3 regions of the Rothia sp. HMSC065D02 genome follow, and region 1 is predicted to be linked to each of the others. Evidence: riboswitches for the same ligand, from Rfam matches in the RefSeq annotation. Region 1 holds a riboswitch; each other region holds the start of a gene.
What was found. A riboswitch is a leader RNA that binds a small molecule or an ion and turns the genes downstream of it on or off. The one in region 1 is predicted to bind S-adenosylmethionine.

Region 1 (5,702 bases):
CAACGCCGCACCAACAATACCCAGCAGGTGCCGTTCGGTGCTCGCCCAAGCAAAAGCGACGGCAGCAAAAATACCGTAGGCAGCGCACCCTAAGAGTACGGGTTTGAAGAATTCCCCCTCATAGGATGCGCGCGCCAGTTTTCGCCCAGACCTAAAGCATAAGAGCACCGGAATAATACTCAGCCCCATGGGCACCAGTGTGAGCATGCCGTGCGGCAGAATAATGCCGAAAGCATTCGGAATATTCAGCGGCACACCGTGCATGAGCAGCCACAGGTGGGAGGCAAGAGTTGCGAGTGCGGGAAAATCCATGCGGTTAAAACCGTTGGTAAACCACACCGCCATGAGCAGAACGAGCACAAGCCCGAAAGAAAGCGCGGCGGTAAAAACTAATTCAACGATGCCCTGCAGCCAGAGTGGCATAGGGGCAGAATACCGGGATGTAGAAGAGCTACTTTTCATCGTTCTTCCATCATGCCATGAAACCTGCCAGCGCGTGTGAGCCTGCTGGGCTTTCGGGGAAATAGTTCCGGTTAAATGGCGGCTAACCTTCGTTAACCGCTCACCGTGAACATAGGGGTTACACGAACGTTACTGATGCGCTCTCACCGCCGCGACAGCGCATACAGCTAACTGTGCCGAGCATTTCTCACGGCTTTCTCGAACACGCAGGTACTCCCCCGGCGCTTACGGTGAAAATACTGTGCGGAAGATTAGTCTTCAATCCACGGATTCACCGCGGGCACGCCCCAGGACCGGTACACCTCAGCCTTTGAAGAAACGATTTCGAGGTCGTGAGCTTGGGCGCTCGCCGCCATCAGACCTTCGAGGGCGGCGGTGGGCAGGGGCTCGGCATCTTTACGTCCGTGACTGTGGGTACCGCGCGGAGCGCTGCGTCCCGCCCATTCGAGGCTTACACGGGCATCCACGTTAATAATGTGGTCAGCGAATCTGTCGAGAAGTTCGGCAATCCAGCGGTCGGTTTCCGGGTAGGGGTAGAGTCCTTTGAGCTCGCCCACGCTCAGCACCGAAATGTAGAGGTGTTTATAGGCGCGGCGGCGCAGAAAGGCAACAACTTTGGGATCTGGTGTGGCTTTGCGGATCTCGGCGAGAACATCCGAGTCGAGAAGCAGTCCTGAGGCGCTCATACCCCTATGCTACGCGCAGACCGGCATATTCGACGGCGGGAATACCCTCGGGGTTGGGAAGAAGCAGAAAATTGAGGAATTCGTCGCGCTTAGAAGAAATACGTGCGTAGTCCTGAATGCTTACTGCCTGGTAACCGCCGCGTGCGGGCACGGATGCGGCACGCAGATTTTCCTGATAAGAGCGTGCAGGAGTAAGGGGGGATGCTGGAGATGAAGAGCTGTTGTACATTGACAACCATGCGCCGAATGCGCGTTCCTTTCGCGTTGCTCTTGCCTGTACCAAGTGCCACCTGAGGCGGCGAATACAAACCACTTCGTCATCCGAGCCACCCGTGAACATGGGGTTGGCGTTCGACCATAGTCGGAGCTTATCAGTCGAAACTCTTGAAGCTGAATCCAGATTACAACAGCTTTCAGGAATCTGTAAACGCCCGAACCTGTCAAATCCTTGTGATTTACATAACGCGATTATGAATGCATACCTGTATATAGCTGCCTCATGGCGGCGTAGTGTGAAGTTTTGGGCCTTCAGAGCAGGTCTACACATTCGAGAAAAATCACGGCACACTGGGTAATGTACAGAAATTTATCTTGCCTCTGATATATCACCATGTCACGCCCACTTTACGCTTCCGGAAAGAAAGAGTGATAACTGTGAAAAAGACTGTACAGATCATGGGGATAGTGGCCGCAATTTTTCTGATCATTGGGTTTGGCTTGTTCATCCTGGCCGGTTGGGGCTCACTCGTAGAGTATCATGCCCTCGAATGGAGGGGCGTGCAGCATAAAGGAGCAAGTCCCCTAACGCGAGCAACCGGCAACCTCAGCTACTGGTTCTTAGGCACCGGCTTTCTTACTGGCTTTATCGCCTTGATTCCGTTCTTCACCACGGCGATCAGGAACTCCCGCAAGACGCACAAAAAGTATCCTAAACAGGCTCAAGACCTCCTGAAAGATGGTCAGAACCAGATTAATTCATAGAGTCAGTATCTAAGGAGCGCCCATGAAAAAAGCTATCTACATAGTTGGAGCAACAACTGCGGTGGTCTTCTTTTGTGGCATAGTCCTGTTTATTTTAGGAGAATGGGGCGCTCTCGTGGAGTATCACGCCTCTGAATGGAGGGGTATTCAATTCGAGGGAGCTAGTCCGCTCACACGCGCAACTTTAAATATAAGTTTCCGACTCTTAGGTATCGGTTTCCTCACCGGCATTATCACCTTAATTCTGCTCTTCACAACGGCGACCAGGAATGCACGCAAGGCACAAAACAAGCATGCTGAGCAGAATAAAACACCCTTGGCAGAAGGTCAGAACCAGATCGATTTATAGAGCCAGTATCTAAGGAGCGCCCATGAAAAAAGCTATATACACCGTTGGAGCAGTAGCCGCAGTACTTCTGGTTATCGGGTTTGGATTGCTCATCCTAGCCGGCTGGGGCTCACTCGTGGAATACCACGCCTTCGAGTGGAGGGGCATCGATCCCGCAGGAGCAAGTCCCCTCGTCATGGCGACTAATAATCTGAGCCTATGGTTTCTAGGTATTGGCTTCCTCACCGGCATTATCACCTTAATTCTGCTCTTCACAACGGCGACCAGGAATACACGTAAAAAACGCTCAGCGCATCTTGGACAGACATCATAACGAATTACCGCGCGCTTTCTTTAACACCCTTGAGATAATGGAACGGTGAGCACGCCAAACCCTTTCCCTGATATCCCCGTCACCGTTGCGCAGATTATTCGGCAGGCGGGGCATAAGGCATACCAGCGCGGGCTTGCTTATGCCCGTCAGCGTGAAGTGGTGCGTTACACCTACGACGAAGACGAAAACACGCTGGAAGGCCTGGTGAATGGGAGCACCCCTATTCCTTATGAGGTAGATATTCGCTTCTTCCCGGGTTCTGACGCCGATTCCAATCTTTTCAACGCACGATGCACATGCCCGGTCACCGCCGACTGCAAGCACGCCGTCGCCCTCATGCTCACCGCACTCGACCGCGCCAAGACCGCGCGGAAAGCCCTCGACAATGCGCCCGGTGGTCGCATCCGCCAGTCTATGAACCCGGAGAACCCAGAGGATACCGTGCGACAGGTGGCGGAGGCAGCCGACGATCCCCTGGCGGCGTTACGCGCATCCGGGGCGATTCGTTCAGCAAGCTCGCTCACCACCGATCCCAAACCTCTCTCCCTGAACGACCACGAGAATATGCATTCTTCGCCCTCGAAAATTTCGGTGTGGCGGCGCGATATGGCACAGGTTCTCGCTGCCCGGGGCGAAGCATCCGGTATTGATTCTGCACGGGTTCCGGGGGCGCTCGACCTTTCCTTCAGCATTTCGGGTTCGTATGCGCGCGGGCGCAATATTCCCGGTGCAACCCCGCCTATCAATTTGCTGGCGCGACCGCTCATGCAGTCCAAAACCGGGCGCTGGATCAAGGGCGGGCTCAGCTGGGAGACCTTCGCGTCCAGCGTTGGTGGGCCGGTCGGTCGTCACGAAGTGTACCCTGAGCACGAACGGTTCTTCGCTGAAATATACGCTATCGCGCGCCCGTGGCAGAATATGTATTCTTCGCATCGGGACTGGATTTCGCTCACCGCCACGAACTCCACGCTACTGTGGGATGTTCTGGCTCGTGCAGAGCAGATCGGCCTGCCGATTCTTCTCGAAGGGTTTGAGGTAACCACGGCAGTTCTACCACCCGCCCAGGTGAGGGTACATGCCGGAGCTGTTGAGGCCGAGTCCCGACAGAACGCAGAGGCTGCCGTGAGCGAAGATTCCACCCCCGACTTGGCTCTTCATGCCGCCTTGGGGTGGGAAACCCGCGAAGATAACCGGGTGCGGCAGCTCTGGTTTGATGCCGCACACTGCCACCCCATCGGCTCGCCACGCTCAGGATTTTTCGCGCTCGGCGGTCTTGTGCAGCGTATTTACGAGGAGCAGGCGCAGCGGATGCATTGGAAAAGCACGCGCAAGGGCGCCTTAGACGCGCCGCATCGCGATGTTTTTCAGGCTCAATCTTCGCAGCAGGCGGAGGAGAGCTCGGACGAGAGCGAAAATTCTGAAACGCAGACGGTCGGGCTCATTCCCGAGCTATCGCCCGAAAATGCTGCGACGCCTACTATTCCGGACCTGCCGGAGGGTCTTAACCTGGCGTTTATTCCGCTTGCCGAGCCCTTGGGCGCAACCGCAGAATCCTTGGTATCTCGCGGCGAAATGCGTATTCCGGCAGACGAGCGCGAGGCTTTTCACCGCGAGTTCTTGCCCACCCTCACGCGGGCCGTCCCGTTCCTTACCCCAGATCCGGCTTTGGCTCTGCCGAAAGTTCGTTCACCCTATTTGGTGTTTGAGGCGCATTTTGATGATGAGATTTCGCACGATGCGCTCCTGAATTGGTATTGGGAGTACCCGAAGAACCCACTCGATGAAGAAGGCACAGACTCAGGGGTTCGCCGCCTACCGGCGCTGGGTTTGGGCACAGAACGCGACGAACGTTTTGAGGCGCGGGTGCTGCGCGCAGTACGGTCGGCGACCGCATCTAACCCGGTGTTGGCAGGCGGGTTTGGGGAACGCCGCTCTCAAGGGTGGGAAACCCGCGATATTCTCGCTCATGTGCTACCCGCCCTGCGACGTATTCCCGGGGTTCGCGTGCGGCTGCTCGGTTCCGTACCCGAGTTTACAGAGGCGACCGACGCCATGATTGAGGTCAAGGTGACCGAGGGTAATTCGCGTGACTGGTTCGGGCTGGGTATCGCTATTAAGGTCAATAACTGGACTGTGCCTTTCGCCCAGGTTTTTGAGGCGCTCGATCGAAATCAAGACCGTATTCTGCTGGGTAACGGCACCTATTTTTCACTCAATCGCCCGGAGTTTTCGGCGTTGAGAACCCTCATTGAGGAGGCCCGCACGCTCAACGAGACCGGCGGTGAGCTGCGTATTAACCGGCATCAGGCGGGATTATTCTCTGAGCTGGAATCGCTCGCTTCGAGTGTGGAAACCGTGGCTTCTTGGGATGCCCAGGTTAAGAGTCTGCTTGCCCTCGTGGAGGCCGCCGACCGTGCGGGTGAGGCTACCGGTTCCGAAGAAGTTTTAGAGAACGAACATTCCGATTCTTTACCTGTTTCTTCCGGCGTATTTTCAGCGAATCACCTGCCCTCTCCCCCGGGTCTTACCGCAGTTCTGCGACCTTATCAGCTTGAGGGTTTCCGCTGGCTCGCGTTCTTGAGGCAGCACCGGCTGGGCGGGATTCTTGCCGACGATATGGGCTTGGGCAAAACCGTGCAGGTGCTCGCTCTGCTTGCCCAGGCGATCGCCGAGCATGAGCAACGCGCCGATCACACCGAGTTTGAGCCTTTCCTCGTGGTTGCACCAACATCCGTGGTGGGTAACTGGGCGCAAGAGGCCGCGCGATTCGTACCGGGTGCGAAGGTGGTGATTATCACCGAGTCTACGAGCAAAAGCGGCAAGAGCATCGCCGAGCTAGTGCAGGGCGCGCATCTGGTGCTCACGAGCTATGCGCTGTTCCGCCTCGACGAGGACGGATACACAGAATTCG
Region 2 (5,702 bases), on a different contig from region 1:
GTACACCAGTGCACAGTCGATTCAACCTTCGCCGGATCGTTCACGGCAGACAGTTCATCGGGGCGCAGCACCCCGTCTTCATCCACATAGTCCGGCAGCAGATCGTACAGCAGTGCGTGGGTGTATGCGGTCTGCACCAAATACCCTGCCATCGTGTGCACCAGGCCCTTGGGTTTGCCTGTGGTGCCGGAGGTATAGATGATAAACAGCGGGTCTTCGGCATCATGCAGCTCGTACTCATGGGTATCGGGCTGATCGTCCACCAGGTCGTGGTACCAAATATCGCGCCCGGCCGTCCAGGGAACCTGCGCGTGCGCCACGGGGTCTGCGGCGCTTGTACGATCCACCACGATCACGTGCTCGATATTGTTCTCACCTGAGCATGCTTCATCGGCGTTCACCTTCACGGGCACGACCTTGCCGCGGCGGTTCTGCCCGTCGGTGGTGATCAGAACCTTCGCGCCGGTGTCTTCCACCCGGAATTTCAGCGCCTCCGCCGAGAACCCGCCGAACACGAGCGAGTGAATTGCGCCGATGCGCGCGCACGCAAGCGTGAAGATAATGGTTTCGGGAATAACCGGCAGGTAGATTACTACACGGTCGCCTTTACGCACGCCGAGTTTGAGCAGGCCGTTGGCGGCGCGGGCGATGCGTCGCTGCAGTTCGGCGTAGGTGATAGCTTCACGGTCACCGGGTTCACCCTCGAAATAGAGGGCTACTTTGTCGCCGCGGCCTGCCTCCACGTGGCGGTCCACGCAGTTGTAGGCGACGTTGAGTTTGCCGCCTTCGAACCACTTAATCTCGGGTACGGAGTATTCTTCGATGCCCTCAGCATCGGTTCCGATAACCTGCGGTTTGTGGAAGGTGTGTGCGTTGTCCCAGGTCTTGCCCCAGCTTAGGCGCTCGGCTTGTTTTTCCCAGAACGCTACCCGCGCCTCGTCAGATTCGTGCGCGGGGTTGGGGGTGGGTGCTAGAGGATTCGTGAATGAAAAAGGGGAGGGAAGTCCCACAGTATCTCCCATCGGTTGCTGGCGTTAGCACCTTCGGCGTTATGAAGGCGCATGATGCGCCACCGCAGGCGAGGTTGCTGCGACGTCGTCGAGCCAGGTCTCTCGGTCGCTCTAGATGGATTACCAATCTAGTAAACCTTGTAGCTGGCGCAGGTGCAAAGGCATCCCGTCATATTGCGTATGTATGCGCCACGTTCGTAACATTCCGCAATATTGTGCCCTCCGTCCACACCACACCCTATACCGCGAGCAGGTAGGATTTTGTCGACAAGGTAGGATTTTCCTACCTGCTCGGGTCAAAAACCACCTGCTCGCGAACAGTGCAAGAAAAACACTCCCACCGGGATGCGCCTCGTCAAGAGGATTTATCCGGTGGGAGTGCCGTTTACTCACCCAAAATTACCGATTAGTTCTGTTTTTGTGCGTTGGTTGAGCCTTTCGAGGCTCCGTTAGGGTTTTTCTGCCCGGATAACCAGTCGTTAGGATCGATCTGAATGTCGTTACGGACGGTGAAGTCGCTCTCTTGATCCTTGTTTTTCTGGTCACCCGTTGATCCCGTCGAGTTGGACTTTGACTTGTCGCTGGGGGTGCTGGGAGTGCTCGGATCTGGATTCTCAGGTTCGCCAACATGATCGATGGATGCCACAGCCTGCTGACCGGTCAGGTCAATATCGCTCTTGGGGGCACCATTCTCAGGTTCGTAGCGCAGAGTGCCGCTGAGGATCGTCAAGGTGGTGGTCACACCGTAGCGTTCGAGATAGAAATCTTCAAAATGTGTACCGAACTGGCTGGCCAAGATCTGGTTGTAGACCTGAGTTCCGCCGCCATTGTGGCTGGAAGCTACAACATCCTGCTCAAGCTTGATATCAACGTAACCTATCAGCTCATTACCGTTAGAGGTCATCTCGCTGAAGGTACCGTACATAGCACCACCGTTGAAGGCGACGAGCTTAGGGTTATCGCCGTTTTCTGGCGTGGGATTGATGACGAGGGAAACCGCAAAATCGTCAGTATTTTTATTCCAGCCCGGAGGTTCTGCCCCGTCGATCTCGGCCCAGTCGGGGAAAACGAAACGGTGCTCCAAGCGCAGGCGCGCACCGGCGAGTAGGGTAGTGGTGCCCGAGTAGTATGTCTGCTTGCCGTCTTTAGTGGTTGCCTTGGGTGCTGAGAACCAGAAACCTGCACCGCCCCACTTTGCCTTGCCGATGCTGCCGCCGGGGGTAAACTTACCGCCGCCAGCCGAGTAGAGACCACTGGAACCTGCTGGAACATTGGCCTGCTCGTTCTCAACCGGGCCGCTAAATGAATCTAGCCCCAGGAAACTGTTAGTGTCTAGTTCCTGGTGGGTGACGAACGCCTGGGTAAAAATACCGTAGTCAGGGCGTGTGTCATCATACGAAGCCGCATAAGCCGGAACTACAGCGGAAGAAACAATAATTGGGGTTGTCCATGCGGCGCCCGCCAGAACACGACGGCGCGTTAGACCTCCCCGCGTAGATGCGTGGGTCACAATGACTCCTATGAGTGGTTGGGTGAATAAGTGGCGCTCGGATTACACGCCAGTAATAATTTTACGGGATATACCCCAGAAATCCTAAACAATATAAGATAAACATGAAATCTTTACGATAAAACGCTCACTCACCCGGATCTGAGCATCCTCAAATTATGCGGAAGATATGACGTGGGATAAGCCCTGAACCTTCACCAGAGATTGAGATTAATCTCATAACGGCTGATGATGCACGAGAACAAGGTCTTATTCGCTAGCCTTGTATGCTGCCAGCGTGCGGGAACGGGTTATGTTGCCGGAAACCTTTACTTATTCCTGTGATATGGTCCGCTCCCAAAACTTGTTTTATGTCACAGATTTATAAAATTTTACGGTGCTAGGATGCAGGTGAAATCTTATCTATCGGTTATTCATATACAACCGTTCATATACCACTCTCTTGCTCAAACGGCACCACAATGCCACTAATGCGCATCGTCGCATGTGGGAATCTGCCACACCATAGGTTCCCTACCATGAATACCGCTCACTCATAGAAAGATTTCCTCTCGCTCAACACAACGACACAAGGAATATCTCTCATGAAACTACGTACTATAGCGCGCCTGATGCTGGCATTCGTCAGCCTGGTGTTTCTCGTCCCTCTGAATTCCCTGCCCGCCTCGGCAGACACGTTGCCAGTCGCCCCTGGTAACCCGGGTGTCGCCCAGAAGGTGGCTTCACCTGATACTGATGGTGACGGGCTTTCCGACAGCGTGGAAACCAACGGATACGATGCTGATGGTGATGGTAGACCTGAAGTCGATTACAAGAAAATGGGCGCAAATCCCTACCACAAAGACGTATTCGTTGAGATGGACTACATGCCCGGCGAGCTTGCCAGTGAGGAAGAACTGGACCGCATCGTGCAGTCTTTCGCTGACTTGAATGTTACTAACCCTGACGGCAGGGCAGGCGTTAATCTTCACCTAGATGCAGGTTCTGCCCGGAGTGCCAAGTATAACTTGGGAGGCGGCAACCAGGTTCCGCACCAAGTGCTTACCAACAATATGAAGTCTTCTGGGGAATGGGCAAATATCAGGGCTCGTAATTTTGATTCTGCCCGCTACAACAGCGGTTTCGACTACATGATCTGGGGCGATTACTATGTGGATAATGAAACCGGAAATCGAAACTCATCAGGAGTAGGGCTTCTAGGTGCCCCCGGCTTCATGGTGACCGTTGGAAAAACCTATTGGGAAGGAGCCAACAGCGATGTTCGCGTGGGCACTTTTATCCACGAGCTGGGGCACAACCTCAACCTGAAGCACGGCGGTACTGACGAATTCAACGGCAAGCCTCAGTACTACAGCGTGATGAATTACAACTATCAGCTCACTGGCATTCCCAAGGCGGACGGAACCCGATACTTCGGATACCTGCAGCAGGATATGCCGACCCTTAACGAATGGGCACTGAATGAGCGCGACGGCTTTGGCCCCCAAGCGGGCGAATACCTGTATACGCACAAAGATAAAAATGGGAAAGACGTTACTCAACCCGCAAATCAACCCATCGATTTCAACCGGAACGGCGTTATTGATAATTCTCCGGTCTCGGTAGATCTCAATGGCGACGGGATACTAAATGAGCTAACTGCTCTCAGTGATCTGAAGAAGCTCAACTTTGATATGACGCCTACTCAGGCTGGAGCTGGCGGTCCTGTGGCTCAGCCTGAAGCGGAAGAAAACCCGGTCACTGCGGATGACGCCCGCAACCTGGGCCTTATTCCCTAAATCATTCGGCGTTCTTCCTAAAACGGGGGCGAAGAGGTGTAGCGGCTAAGGGACGTTAATCCGAGCGTGCAAGGACGTACATAACGTTCTGAAGCTGGCGAGTAACGAGCCAGACGAAGCACACTCTTGACTCTTGCTGCATCTCTTCGCTCCCGGGCTTTACACCGCACAATCGTTCATATACCACTCTCTTGCTCAAACGGCATCGTGATGCCGCCCAAGATGTATTCGCATCCGAGAGCCCGAAACATCGCAGGTTCTCGCCGATGAATACCACTCACTTCACTCTCTATTTAAGATTCCCTCTCACTCAACACATGACACTAAGGAATATCTCTCATGAAATTACGTACTATAGTGCGCCTGATGCTGGCATTCGTCAGCCTGGTGCTTGTTGCTCCTCTGAATTCTCTGCCCGTTTCTGCGGTGGAGGCGAAACCCGCTCAGCCTGCTCACGCGCAGAACCGGAATATGGATCTCGCTCAGGAACCCAACCCGGATGATCTCGACGGTGATCATATTCCCGACGGGATGGAAAGAGACGGGTACGATGTCAATAACGATGGCATACCAGAGATCGATTTCCCTAAGATGGGCGCGGATCCCAACCATAAAGACATTTTTGTCGAGATGGATTATATGCCCGGTGAGCTTGCTAGTGAGGAAGAGCTGGATCGTATCGTGCAATCTTTCGCGGATCTAAATATCAGCAATCCCGACGGTAGAACGGGTATTAATCTGCACTTGGATGCCGGTTCCGCTCGGGGCCCCAAGTACAACTTGGGAGGGGGTCAACAGGTCGAGTGGCAAGTGTTCAGCGACGATATAGATGACAGAGATGGGAACTGGGCCAAGTTTAAAGCTTCTCATATTAACCAGTATCGTGAAGGGCTCTTTCATTATATGGTTTGGGGCGACTACTACGTGCAACAACAAAATGGGGAGAGCGGCTCATCAGGATTGGGACAATTGGGAGGTCGTGATTTCATGGTGACTGTGGGGAAGACACACTGGAATAACAATAAAGGTAATATGAGCGATATTCGCGTGGGTACTTTTATTCACGAGCTGGGACACAACCTCGGCCTGCAGCACGGTGGTGATGCCGATGAGAAAGGCGAAAAAGGTAAACCACAGTACTTCAGCGTTATGAATTACAACTATCAGCTTACCGGTGTGCCCAAGGCTGATGGAACCAAATATTTCGGATACCTGCAGCAAGATATGCCGACCCTTAAAGAATGGGCCTTGGACGAACGCAAAGGCTTTGGTCCCCAAGCGCGTGGGTACATGTATCGGCCCAATTCAGAGGCCGTACTGAGACCAGCAGATGGACCGGTTGATCTCAACGGTAATGGCGAAATCGACCATGGAATCTATGCTCTTGATCTTAACCGTGACGGA
Region 3 (5,702 bases), on a different contig from region 1:
AGCACTAGAACCGCTTCACACATGCTGGAGCGTGCCAGTGCCACGTACCGTTCGATGCGTCCCACCGAAGGCTCGGGGAATACTGGCTCCACAATGCATAGCGCATCAACATTCGCTGCTACCGGCTGCGCAGTTGAGATGCGCGTAGCACTCGGGCGGTCCAGGTAAGTGCGGCGCGGCAGAATAGCGAGCAGGACGGTGTGGTCTGGGTGCGCGTCAAGCAAAACCCAGTCACCAACGACTGGAAGACTCTCGGTCTCGTCATCATGCGGGGCAGTGGAGAGTGTCACCGAAAACGTACGCAAAGGTACGGCAGAGTCCGGGGCATCCGGGAAAGGAGCACCTATGGCCTCGAACCGGGTGCGGTGGATCGTGCTGACTCGGGCGATCGCGAGTTCGTGAAGATCGAGATTATCAGCGTAGGCGGCGGCTACAGCTTGCCCGTGCCAGAGGGCATCGTAGCCCAAAGACATAAGAGTAAAAGTAGACATTAAAATCCTCAAAATCTTGAGTAGTTACTGCCTCGCGAACAGATAGGATCTGACTGAGCAGGTAGAAAAACCCTACCTGCTCGGGACAAAAACCACCTGCTCGCGAGAAGGGAAAGGTTATAGCAGATTCGTGCGTGCACCCGAGCGGATGCGTCGCGCAGCGGCATGTACTAGGACAAGCCCCGCGAGTGCCCAAAGTACACAGACTAACACCTCAGTCACGACTGTTGAATCCACCAACCCAGAGGAGCCACTCACCAAAGCAATCGTTCGTCCGCCGGGAACCAACGTACACAATGCCGCCAGCCACACAGGGTATGCATCTATCGGCACAATCACGCCCGCGCTGATAGGCAGAAGCGCTCCCAAGATAGTTCCTCCCAGGTATGGGTCCGAGAGATACAGCCCCAGCCCAGCGGCGAAAACACCCAGACATACGCCTGCCATGAGAGCCAGGGGTAAGAGCGTCACAGAACGCACAAGCATGGACAGGCTGCCTTCAAGGGAACCACCGAAACCGGCATAGGCAGCTGCAACACCCAGGTTCGTGATGCCAGTGATCAGAGCCAAAAGCACGGGCATTGCAGAGACTCCCAGCCAATAAGCCGCATCAAACCGTCGAACGGTGCACACCTGCTCGAACACTCCCAGCCAGCGGTCGGTCGCCGCGCGTGCCACAACACCGGCCGCCACACCGAGTACCACGCTTGCCAGGGCAGAGGCGCATGCGATCCGCACAGGATCAGGTGCGGAAAGATCGCGTCCTAGTAGAACGCTGAACAGCACGCTCAGCCCCGGTACGATCACGAGGGTGCTGAGTGCCGTACCAACTGTGGCGAAGGTGATAGATGAAGACCATCCAACTTTGGCGGTACTGTTCAGACGATAGAGAAAGTTCGTTCGTTTAAACATCGCAGCCTCCTAGATTGCGCCCAAAGTGCCATGCACCGTTGCCGCGCGCAGTGCTCGCCTACCCAACAGATATGCCGCGAGCATCCAGAAGGCTGTGACCGCACAGGTTTGCACTACCACGCCCAGAAAGTCACCGAATGAGTTCATAGGCATCTGCCCAAGCAGAACCTTCACGGGTGTCTGAATCGGAATCAACGTGCCGAGCGCATCAAGCCATGCAGGCGCGGAACTCTCGGTAAAAAGCACCCCTGAAGCCACGAAAACCGGCACGAGCAGCAGCTCCTCATAGGCGATAGCGTTCGGGGTCGCCACAAAGAACCCTGCAATCACAAAGGTCACCGCCAGACACGAGACCCACAGCAGCGGAAGACCCACCAGATAGCGTGCACCCACCTGAGTAAAATCCGTGAAATCCACCGAGAAGGTGCACAGCGCCCAGAAAACCCAGGCCAATGGCAGGGCAGCAAGCCCAAAAATGGAGGCAGTTGAGACCACCGCTGCGAGCGCACGCAGCGGGTTCACGGCACCATTGAGCAGATACACGAACGTTCCCCGGTAGCGCTCAAAGTTGAGGATCCCGGCGGCAACAATGCACATGTTCCAGGTACCGATAATGCCTGCGCGAGTCCAGGCGAGGGTCGCATCTACTGGCCAGGCACCGGCGGCGAGCGCCTGTAGGGACGTTGCTCCAAAGGTACTCAGCAGTAGCAGCTGCAGGAAGTAGGGAACCGTGAGAAATTGGCGCAGGGAAAAGGATACCAGATGAAGCTGCCGGTTCATCGTTTCAGTCCTTCCGCCATGGCCAGATATGCCTCTTCGAGGGTGGCTGGGCGAGTATACAGCGGTGTGAGCATCTGAACCTCACACTCAGCGAGAATACGGGTCAGCAGAGCCTCGGCGTGTTCGGTACTGAAGGGGTGCGGCTTTTCCGAAACAGAACGTTCATTCCAGTAAACGGTGATCTCCCACTCGCTGCCGCGCGGGGTCAGCAACAGTGTTCCTGCATCGCCCAAAGACCGGGCAAGTTCTTGAAGCACCGGCCCGGCATTCGCACCCACACGCCCCACGGTGGTAGCGGAGATCCCGGCATGCGCAGTAATATCCGCCACCGTGCCCGAAACCGCTACACGACCGGCCCCGATGACCGTGACCCGATGCGCTAACTCCTCAATCTCGCCCAGCAGATGGCTCGTGAGTAAAATAGCGGTGCCGTCATCAGCGAGGGAGCGAATCAACTGGCGTATTGTCAGTGAAATATCTGGGTCAAGCCCGTTCGTCGGCTCATCCAAAAGCAGCAGTTTTGGCTCGCCCAGCAGTGCCCGCGCGATGTGCAGACGTTGTTTCATACCGCGGGAAAACTCTTGTACCTTCTTCGCGGCGACATCTGCAAGATCGACCCGTTCCAAAGCGCTCGCCACCTGGGTACGGCGTTTGCGCGCGCTAACTCCGGCAAGGTCGGCAAAGAAGAGAAGATTATCGCGGGCGGATGCTCGCGGATAGAACCCGGTATCCCCGCCGAGTACAAGCCCTAGGGATGCGCGCGCACGCTGGGGGTGCGCAAGCGCATCCACCCCGTCGATGCGCACAGTTCCGCTCGTGGGAGTCAGCAGTGTTGCGCACATCTGCACAACCGTTGTTTTCCCCGCTCCATTGGGACCGAGCAGAGCATTAATTTCGCCGGAACTTATGCTGAGTGAAACATTATCGACAGCGGTGAAAGCGCGTTCACCCTTGCCAAAGGTGCGGCATAGCTGTGCCGCGTCAAGAATTGTAGACATTGTGATAAAACCTTGCGGTGCTTAGTCACCCGAAGCCTCTTGAGCATGGTGTTCGCACGCCTGCAATACGTGGGACGGGTGAGATGAATAGTCGTGAGAGAGGCACTTCTTAGTGCCTGAATAATCCCAAGCCACCGACTGCAGATGCGGAAGGTATAACAATAAAACCCTCAGAACTTTGGTGTCCCAAGCGCTCACTATGCGCTTCTGAAATGTATCGAACCAAAGCAGGGTTATTTCTAAAATTTTTAGAGCCCACCATCTGGGCGGGCATTCCGCGAGCCGGTGCGACTTTAGCGGGAGGTCATACCTCATCACTCCTAGATTCAAGGTTTCAATCAGTGTAGCATGGCTCACGATTGCCTACACTGATGGTAATTTAGCGACGGCTAACGGCAGATCACATGGCTTTAGCGGTTCGGGTACAACATAGGCACGGTCACAAGCGCATAAGTATTGGTGTTTCTCCCAAAACAATAGGCTGTCGTGAAAACAGTTCATAAAACGTCATCTTTGCAACAATGCGCCGAAAATACGCATCCCGCTTGACCATGTGCGCTTCCTATGAAACTCTAGATGCAGGTCATGAGAGCCAGTGATAAGCCCCAGCTAGCTGGCCGGCAACCCTCCTCCGCGGTGGGGTGCCCTGGGTGAGGACCAGGCGTTGAACACAAAGTACAACGCAAGCGCGGGACCGATGTGCCCGATTCTGGTACATCGTTTTTTCGTTTGCAGAGAAGAAAGCCTAAGAGCTCTGTACCGAAATCGGCATGCGGCCCCCTGAACTATTACAAGGAGCTTCGCATGAGCAACACTACAGTCCCGACTCCCGCCAACCCCGCCGGTTGGAAATTTGAAACCCGCCAGATTCACGCGGGGCAGGCACCGGATGCTGCAACGGGAGCTCGGGCGTTACCTATCTACCAGACCACCTCGTTCGTTTTCGAGAACGCAGAACAGGCCGCTAACCGTTTTGCTCTCACAGAGCTTGGGCCTATCTATACCCGTCTGAACAACCCCACCCAAGAGGTTATCGAAAACCGCATCGCATCCCTTGAAGGGGGAGTGGGCGCGCTTTTGCTGGCCTCAGGCCAAGCGGCTATTACCTATGCGATTCTCAACATTGCGGGCGCGGGCGACCATATCGTGGCTTCCCCATCGATTTATGGGGGAACCTACAACCTACTTAAATACACGCTTGCCGACCTCGGCGTTGAAACTACGTTTGTTGAAAACCCGGACGACCTGCAGCAATGGCGCGATGCGGTTCGCCCCAACACGAAACTCTTCTACGGAGAAACCGTACCTAACCCCCGGAATGATGTGCTCGACATCGAGCCTATCGCCCAGATCGCCCACGACAATGGCGTTCCCCTAATCGTTGATAACACTGTTCCCACCCCATATCTGGTGCGCCCCATCGAATTTGGTGCGGATGTTGTAATCCATTCCGCCACAAAATATCTGGGTGGGCACGGCACCTCAATCGGCGGCGTTATCGTGGACTCCGGGAATTTCGACTATGGAGCCAATCCCGAAAAGTTCCCCAAGTTCAACGAACCTGCCCCCGGTTACCACGGTCTAGTTTATGCCCGTGACTTGGGCAAAGACTCCGCTTTTGGTGCGAACCTTTCCTATATTCTCAAGGCGCGGGTTTCGCTTCTGCGCGACACCGGGGCGGCGATCTCTCCAACCAACGCCTTCAACATTGGTATCGGTCTGGAGACTCTTTCCCTGCGCATCGAACGCCATATCGAGAACGCGACCAAGGTCGCAAACTGGTTGGAGGAGCATCCGCTGGTCGATCAGGTGATCTGGGCCGGTCTGCCTTCCTCGCCCTGGTACGAGCGAGCCCAGAAGTACCTGCCGAAGGGGCCGGGCGCCGTCGTGGGATTCACCCTCAAAGACGCCGACCTGGAACAGACTCGCACCTTTGTGGATGCTCTGCAGCTGCATTCCAATGTGGCGAATATCGGCGATGTACGTTCGCTTGTTATTCATCCCGCATCCACCACCCACTCGCAGCTTTCCGAGGAAGAGCTAGAGGCAATTGGGGTGAGCAAAAACTTTGTGCGCCTCGCCGTAGGGATCGAGAATATTGACGATATTATCGCAGACCTAGAATTGGGTTTTGCGACTCTGAACGCCTAACCTGCACCGCCGCGACCGGGCTGCACAGTAAGTGCCCGGTCGCGGTATCGGTTTCTCGCCTGCCATTACCAAAACTACCGGTTACCCAGGAGAAAACATGACGGAAAATACCGTACACGCCACCTATCTGTCGCAGCTGCAGTATCCCAGCGCTCAGGGGTACCTGCGGCAGATGGCGATCGGTGATTTCACCCTCGAAAACGGTACCGTGCTTCCACAGGTGAACATTAGCTACGAGACGTGGGGGACTCTTAACGAAGCTGGGGACAACGCGATTCTTATTCTGCACGCCCTCACCGGCGACACCCATGTTTCGCGAGGGATTCCCACATCAGATATGCCTGCACCCAGTATCCGTGCGGTCGAAAGT

Region 2: linked by a shared signal. The riboswitch ahead of HMPREF3016_RS00840 (AMP-binding protein) and the one ahead of HMPREF3016_RS02070 (nuclease PIN) in region 1 are both predicted to bind S-adenosylmethionine.
Region 3: linked by a shared signal. The riboswitch ahead of HMPREF3016_RS03555 (bifunctional o-acetylhomoserine/o-acetylserine sulfhydrylase) and the one ahead of HMPREF3016_RS02070 (nuclease PIN) in region 1 are both predicted to bind S-adenosylmethionine.

What each region holds. Positions count from the first base shown of each region.
Region 1 covers NZ_KV820074.1:186,247-191,948, forward strand. Annotated here, with positions in the region: gene HMPREF3016_RS02060 (cell division protein PerM) at 1-423, opposite strand, end outside; gene HMPREF3016_RS02065 (PIN domain-containing protein) at 714-1,148, opposite strand; gene HMPREF3016_RS02070 (nuclease PIN) at 1,153-1,431, opposite strand; SAM riboswitch class IV at 1,410-1,538, opposite strand; gene HMPREF3016_RS02075 (hypothetical protein) at 1,803-2,129, shown strand; gene HMPREF3016_RS02080 (hypothetical protein) at 2,152-2,478, shown strand; gene HMPREF3016_RS02085 (hypothetical protein) at 2,501-2,791, shown strand; gene HMPREF3016_RS02090 (DEAD/DEAH box helicase) at 2,837-5,702, shown strand, end outside.
Region 2 covers NZ_KV820061.1:8,255-13,956, forward strand. Annotated here, with positions in the region: gene HMPREF3016_RS00840 (AMP-binding protein) at 1-1,010, opposite strand, end outside; SAM riboswitch class I at 1,016-1,132, opposite strand; gene HMPREF3016_RS00845 (hypothetical protein) at 1,417-2,520, opposite strand; gene HMPREF3016_RS00850 (zinc metalloprotease) at 3,105-4,298, shown strand; gene HMPREF3016_RS00855 (zinc-dependent metalloprotease family protein) at 4,638-5,702, shown strand, end outside.
Region 3 covers NZ_KV820082.1:5,212-10,913, forward strand. Annotated here, with positions in the region: gene rsgA (ribosome small subunit-dependent GTPase A) at 1-491, opposite strand, end outside; gene HMPREF3016_RS03535 (ABC transporter) at 609-1,403, opposite strand; gene HMPREF3016_RS03540 (hypothetical protein) at 1,413-2,183, opposite strand; gene HMPREF3016_RS03545 (ABC transporter ATP-binding protein) at 2,180-3,181, opposite strand; SAM riboswitch class IV at 3,763-3,876, shown strand; gene HMPREF3016_RS03555 (bifunctional o-acetylhomoserine/o-acetylserine sulfhydrylase) at 3,986-5,332, shown strand; gene HMPREF3016_RS03560 (homoserine O-acetyltransferase MetX) at 5,430-5,702, shown strand, end outside.